Regions from separate parts of the Nesterenkonia sandarakina genome, predicted to be linked through region 3. Evidence: predicted binding sites of a transcription regulator. Region 3 holds the regulator's gene; each other region holds the start of a gene.
What was found. Region 3 encodes LexA, which represses DNA repair genes until DNA is damaged. Its sites were predicted from a motif close to TCGAACANNTGTTCGA; they were not measured.

Region 1: the regulator LexA is predicted to act here: its motif matches at 1,226-1,241, upstream of HNR11_RS06365 (HNH endonuclease signature motif containing protein).
Region 2: the regulator LexA is predicted to act here: its motif matches at 1,333-1,348, upstream of HNR11_RS13745 (LexA family protein).

What each region holds. Positions count from the first base shown of each region.
Region 1 covers NZ_JACCFQ010000001.1:1,367,848-1,370,110, forward strand. The annotation lists gene HNR11_RS06355 (PhzF family phenazine biosynthesis protein) at 1-290, shown strand, start outside; gene HNR11_RS06360 (GNAT family N-acetyltransferase) at 470-1,135, shown strand; gene HNR11_RS06365 (HNH endonuclease signature motif containing protein) at 1,245-2,263, shown strand, end outside.
Region 2 covers NZ_JACCFQ010000002.1:84,042-86,304, reverse strand. The annotation lists gene HNR11_RS13750 (Y-family DNA polymerase) at 1-875, opposite strand, end outside; gene HNR11_RS13745 (LexA family protein) at 887-1,315, opposite strand; gene HNR11_RS13740 (ParA family protein) at 1,704-2,263, shown strand, end outside.
Region 3 covers NZ_JACCFQ010000001.1:1,944,636-1,946,898, reverse strand. The annotation lists gene HNR11_RS09005 (histidinol-phosphate transaminase) at 1-547, opposite strand, end outside; gene HNR11_RS09000 (LysM peptidoglycan-binding domain-containing protein) at 600-965, opposite strand; gene lexA (transcriptional repressor LexA) at 1,184-1,903, shown strand; gene HNR11_RS08990 (ATP-dependent DNA helicase) at 2,048-2,263, opposite strand, start outside.

The sequences.
Region 1 (2,263 bases), 580 kb from region 3:
TGCAGCCAGAGGAAGCAGAGACCGATCTGGAGGTGCGCGCCTTCTTTCCGGACGACGCCGGGGCGCTGCGCGAGGATCCGGTGACCGGGAGCCTGAACGCGTCCGTGGCGCAGTGGCTGGAGTACTCGGGCAAGATGTCTCCGCCATACGTGGCCAGTCAGGGCACGGTGCTGCAGCGTCGCGGCCGGATCCACGTCGAGGGTGAGGGCGAGGCCCTGTGGGTCGGCGGCCGCGCCGAGGTCGTGGTCAGCGGGACCATCGACGTGGGGGAGCCGAGCGCATCGGTGTGACCGGTGCGCTGGCGGGGATCACCGTGCTGGCGGCGCTGGACTCGGGCCAGCTCGCGCAGGCTCGGGCCAGTTCGCGCAGGCTCGGGCCAGTTCGCGCAGGCTGGGGCCGAAAGGGTTGAGCGAATGACTGATTCAGGCAAGCCCGGCACGTCGCCCGCCGCGCCGCTCAGGGGGGTCTCATGGCCGTGGTGATCAGGCGGCCGCGTCCTGAGGATGCGGAGCGCATCGCGGCTGTGCACGTGGCCACCTGGAGAGAGACCTACATCAACCTGCTCCCGGAGGGGTTCTCCACCGAGGAGCACTCCCGCATGCGCCGCGAGACGTGGACGCGGATCCTCACCGAGCAGAAAGATGAGTGGAGCATCCGCGTCGCCGAGGTCGACGGCGAGATCATCGGCTTCGCGATGGCAGGCCCGGCGCAGGACGCGGCTGAGTCGCCTGACCTGCCTTCCCGCACTCTCTACACCCTCTATGTCCTCCGAAACCAACACGGGACCGGGGCGGGGCAGGCGTTGCTGGACTCGACCCTCGGGGCGGGTTCTGGCACTGGGTCGGACACGGACGTCGGCGCTGCGCCCGGCGCTGAGGTCGGCGCTGAGGTCGGCGCTGGGACCGGCAATGGGTCGGGCACTGAGGCTGGCGCTGGCGCTGGGGCTGGGGCTGAGGCTGAGGCTGGCGCAGCGCCGTTCGAGGGGGTTCGCGCTGAGCCGGTCAGTCTGTGGGTGGCCAGGCAGAATCCGCGAGCCATCGCCTTCTACCTCCGCAATGGGTTCCGGTTCGACGGGTCGGAGCAGCAGGATCCGGGTGCTCCCGCCATCACAGATGCCCGGATGGTGCGCCCTTAGCGGTCGCCCACCGAGTTCTCGGGCCGTGCCGCTAAGCGCGTCCAAATGAGATCAAATTGGCAGCAGCTAGACTCTTGAGCCTCATGCGATTAGAAGATATATTCGAATCATGCAAGTTGCACTCACTGATCCGAATGCAGAGCCTCTGCGGGAGTCGCAGCGGCAGCTGAATCGAGGTCAGGCGGAGCAGCTCAGACTGCTGGTGGACTACGTCGAGTCGTTCATGCGTGACACCGAGGTGATCGAGCCGGAGTTCATGAGCAGGGCGCGCGGTCGTGCAATCGCAGAATCGGCGGCCATCATGAATGCGGCCGAGGCGATGGGCGCCAGCGAGGGGCACGTCTACACCCAGTACCACCAGGCCTGCTTCGCCCGGCAGCATCTGCCACAGGTGTGGCGCTCCGTGCGTGCCGGGGATGTCCCCGTTCGCTCCCTGGTCCGAGTGGTCTCCGCGGCAGAGCGCCTGGTCTCGCCCACACACCGCGAACGGCTTGATGCGCAGGCCGCAGCCTACGCTCTGACACACCGTCCGGCGCGGCTGACGGCCTGGTTGAACCGCTTCGTGGCGCGGGCCGAACCGGCTCAGCATGAGCAGCGGTGTCGCCGCGGGCACGCAGAACGCCGGGTCTGGCTGGAGCATCTGGAGGATGGAGTCAGCATTCTGCACGCGATGCTGCCCACACTCACTGCCGAGGCGATCAAGAACCGCCTTGTCGATGTGGCCCGGAGCCCGAAGCAGGACGTGCCCTACGATCCCTGTGTGGAGCGGCCCGATGCGGGTCGGTCTGCCTCATCCCAAGGAGGCCCCGGCTCCTGTCATCCAGGGACCGTGCAGGGAGGATTTGACTGGCTCGGCCTGCCGAGCGAGGGGCCCGATGCTGGGCTGCATCATGGGTCGGCTCTCACGCGGGTCTCATCCGAAGAGAGTGTTGCTGCTTCGGGGGTCGGCGGTCGTCTCGAGCATGCCGGACCGCCGATGAGTCGAGAAGCCGGCGACCCCAGGAGTCAGGCCCAGCGGGAGGCGGATCTGCTCTCGAGCTGGCTGCTCACCGGAGAGACCGGCTCTGGTATTCCGATCAACGGCCACGTCGGCATCCTCATCGAGCCCGAGACCCTGCTGACAAGCTC
Region 2 (2,263 bases), on a different contig from region 3:
TCACGGTGATTGCGCCGCAACCGCTCCGAGGCCCGCTGCGCATACACACTGAGCACCTGGGCCATTTCAGCCTTCGTGGTGACCGGCTCAGAGAAGGACCGAGAGACGATCAACTGCCCCTTGACCTCTGTCTCCTCTTCAAAAGGAAGACACGGTGTGCCGCGCAGCTCCAAACACAGCCGCATAATCACCACGCTAAAGCGGTCACGCAGCATCACCGGGTCTGCATCCCGGAAATCCTTCACCGAGTACATGCCCCGCCCGATGAGCCGCTTCGCCATCCGGCCACCAATCCCCCAGACCTCATCGACTGGAAGGTTCGAAAGCAACTGTTCCCGGTGCGCTTCTGGCACGGCCTCCCACACACAAACCCCGCCCAGGTGATCAAGCTTCTTGGCAGCACGGTTACTCAGTTTCGCCAGCGTCTTCGAGGCTCCGACACCCACGCAGACAGGGAGTCCGAGATGCTTCCACACGCGCTCCTTGACCATCTTCGCCCAGGTCAGCAACTCAGTCGGTGTGCCGGTGAGCTTTACGAACGCTTCATCGATGGAGTACTTCTGCACCTGAGAGGCACACTCGCCCAGGACCCCAACGAATCGGTCAGACATTTGCCCGTACAACTCATAGTTCGAGGACTTCGCGACCAAGCCCAACTGGTCAGCCGTCTCCGAGAGCTTGAACCAGGGCTGGCCCATCGTGACCCCGAGTGCCTTAGCTTCCTTACTCAGAGCAATCACGCAGCCGTCATTGTTCGAGAGCACGATGACCGGCCGACCCCGCAGGGTGGGATCAAAGACCCGCTCGGCCGAGACGTAGAACGAGTTCACATCGATCAGAGCGATGTACTCCCGCGCCTCCGACCCGGCGGGCATCGAGGCGGTGTCTAGAGGTTGTGGATGCACTTGATGACCACTCCCCAGATATCGAGTTCAGAGAGCCCCTGGACGTGAATCGAGGGATAGGAAGGGTTCTCCGCTTGGAGCACCACTCCCCCGTTGATCAGCCTCAGCCGCTTCACGGTCATTTCGCCGTCGAGGATAGCGACCACCACGGACATGTCCCGCGCTGTGCGTGAGCGGTCCACGATCAGTTCATCCCCATGGCTGATCCCGGCGCCCTCCATCGAGTCGCCTGCCACTCGGACGAGAAAGGTGCTGTTGAGATCCCGGATCAAGTGCTCGGTGAGGTTGATCGGCGCAGTTTGGTAGTCCTGGGCCGGAGACGGGAAGCCCGCCGCGACGGACCCCGGGGCCTGGTGCAGCCCTTGGGTCAGGTCGGCCTCATCGAGACTCTGGATCTGGTCGATACGCATGGGAGCCTCAGTATCTATCGAACATACATTCGATAGCAATATGCGCCTAACGTAATACCAAAATACCGGACGCGGTATAAACAGGAAGGTTGTAGTACCGATATAAGTGTATACCGGAATACCGGGAACGGTATTACGGTCGATAATCGACTAGCGGCGTCTTGCCCGCGCCACCACTCAATGCTGTAGTGCCTAAATACCGGGAGCGGTAATTATGCGTATAAAGAAAATCGCTTATAAGGTAATGCCGGGGTACCGTAATAACGAGAGCGGGTTGGTTAGCCAGACCGGCATCCTGGTATGGCGATCATTGGTGTGTCGTTGCGGCGGTATCCCGGTATCCCGGTAATACTGGCAGTACCGAAGTACCGCGACAGGGAAGAGCTAGATGCGCATTGCGATTGTGAACAGTAAGGGCGGGGTAGGGAAGACCACGACTGCCATCTACCTCGCTACCGCTGCAGCGCGCGATGGCAGGCATGTCGAGTTATGGGACGCAGATATCCAAGGGTCGGCTACCGAATGGGCCTCTCGCGCACAGGATGAAGGAGAGCCGTTGGAGTTCGAAGTCCACTCGGTGTCGCTGCCAAAGCTTCGCCGCAAAGAGACAAGCACTGCATGGGTCTTCGTTGACACTCCACCGGGTCAAGCAGAAGTTATGCAGGCCGCGGTCGACTTCGCTGACTTTGTCATCGTTCCTGTCATGCCAGAACCCATGGGGCTTGATCGCGCATATGCAACTCTCGATGGGTTGGCTCACGGAAAAGATGCTGCCCTGCTCTTGGGGGCTGTCGATAACCGAGAGAAGCTCACCTTGACTACTCGCGATGTCCTTGCGGATGATGCCGCCCCACCGAAGTTCAGCACAGAAATTCGGCGACGAACTGCGATCTCGCAGAACACCTATTCCCGCCCACACAAGCTCTACGGATACGAGACCGTGTACAA
Region 3 (2,263 bases):
CGGTGGGGTTGTTCGGAGAACACAGGATCACCACGTTCGGGCGGTGCTCCCGGATCTGCGCGGCGACATCCTCGGGGGTCTGCGTGAAGTCTGCAGCGCGGGTGCCCGCGATGTACTCGCTGTAGGTGCCGCGCGCATAGAGCGGGTACATGGAGTACGTGGGCGGGAAGGCCAGCACCGAGCGGCCGGGACCGGCGAAGGCCTGCAGGATGTGCTGCATGATCTCGTTGGAGCCATTGGCGGCCCAGATGTGCTCGGCCGTCAGCTCAGCAGGCTGGGCTTCTGAGGCGAGATCTCGGTTGAGGTACTCGGCCAGCTTGTCCCGCAGAGCCGAGAATTCCCGGTCCGGGTAGCGGTTGAGATGGGCGGCCGCGGCGCGAACCTCTTTGCCGATCGCGTCCACGACGTCGGCGGGGACGTCGTAGGTGGTCTCGTTGACGTTGAGCATCGCCTTCACGCTCAGCTGCGGCGCACCGTAGGGTTCTTGACCCTGGAGCTCCTCGCGCAGCGGCAGACGGGACAGGTTCCGGGAGCGAGATGAAGTCACCGCAATATTCTAGCGGGGTGCGCCGCTCCGACCTCCGGGACAGGAAACCTTCTCAGTCCACCGGGACGAAAAGCTCCTGGCCGGGGGTGAGCTCGGAGCCGCTGAGGTCGTTGAGCTCAGCGATCTGTCCGATGAGGACCTGGGGGCGTTCGTCTGACTCCACGGAGGCCGCCACGCTCCAGAGCGTGTCCCCCGCTCCAACGGTGACCACCTGGGCCTCCACGCCGGGGGCCTCACTCGAGGAGGCCTGCGCCTGGTTCATCCATGAGGCTGCCAGGATCAGCGCCCCGAGGAGCGCCATCGTCAGGGCGGCCAGGACAGGAAGGCCCAACAGGAGGAAGCGACCGCGACGGGTCAGGTGCACGCCCGAGGCAGGAGCAGAGTCGGCGGGTGCGAATCCAAGCTGTGCTGTACTCATGGGAAAGAACCTCTCATTCGAACGTGTGTACTATTTCTAGCACATAGTTTCGAAACTTGGCCAGACTCGCCGCAGATTTGATGGAATCTCTCTACGATTTCGAGTAACCTGAGCGCCATGTTCGAAGTGATCTTCGAAGCGAATCTCACTGTGAACAGTCCATCAGCAGGGTCTGACATGGATGCTGACACGGGGCCGGCACAACTACGGAGGCAGCAATGGCGCGCAACACCCAGGACTCATCAGCAGCGCCGCGATTGACGGATCGGCAGCGGCAGATCGTCGACGTCATCCAGGAATCGCTGGCCGAGCGCAGCTATCCGCCCTCCATGCGGGAGATCGGTGACGCCTGCGGGCTGGCTTCGCTCTCCTCAGTGACGCATCAGCTGGCTCGTCTGCAGGAGATGGGATACCTCAGGCGGGTCCCCGGACGCCCCCGGGCCATGGAGGTCCTGCGCGACTCAAGCGGCGCGCTGGTGCTCGGGGAACCTGCCCAGGAATCCGACTCATCCGACCAGGACGCCGTGGTCGACCTCCACGGCTACCGGGAGGAGTCGGACAGTCGGATCGCGGAGATCCCTGTGGTGGGACAGATCGCTGCGGGTGGTCCGATCTTGGCCGAGCAGCGGGTCGAGGACATCATGCCGCTTCCCCGCCAGCTCACCGGCGAGGGCGAACTCTTCATGCTCCAGGTGCGCGGTGATTCCATGATCGAGGCCGGCATCTTCGAAGCCGACTGGGTCGTGGTGCGACGTCAGAGCACGGCCGAGAACGGTGACATCGTCGCCGCCCTGTTGGACGATGAAGCCACCGTGAAGACGCTCAAGCGCCGGGACGGCCATGTGTGGCTGCTGCCCCAGAACCGGCAGTACGAGCCCATCCTCGGCGACGAGTCCACCATCATGGGCAAGGTCGTCACGGTGCTGCGCAGCCTCTGAGTGACCGCAACCTCTGAACAGCCGCCGCACCTGAACGACGGCGGCCACTCGACGGGACAGCGCGCCTGAACGACGGCTACCCCGGTACGGGCCGCCCCGGAAGGGCTTGGGCGCGCCGGAGACGGACAGAGTCCAGCGTTCGGCTCAACGCCCGTTCTCAGCCAGGCGCGCCAGAGCTCCGCGAGCAAGGTCCCCGTTGGCGGTCGGCCAGAAGTCCGGCATCGAGCGCTTGAGGAATCCCCCGTAGCGCGCGGTGGCCAGACGTGAGTCCAGAATCGCCAGCACCCCCTTGTCCTCCGAAGTGCGGATCAGCCGACCGGCGCCCTGAGCCAACCTGGTGGCGGCGTGCGTCGCAGCGAC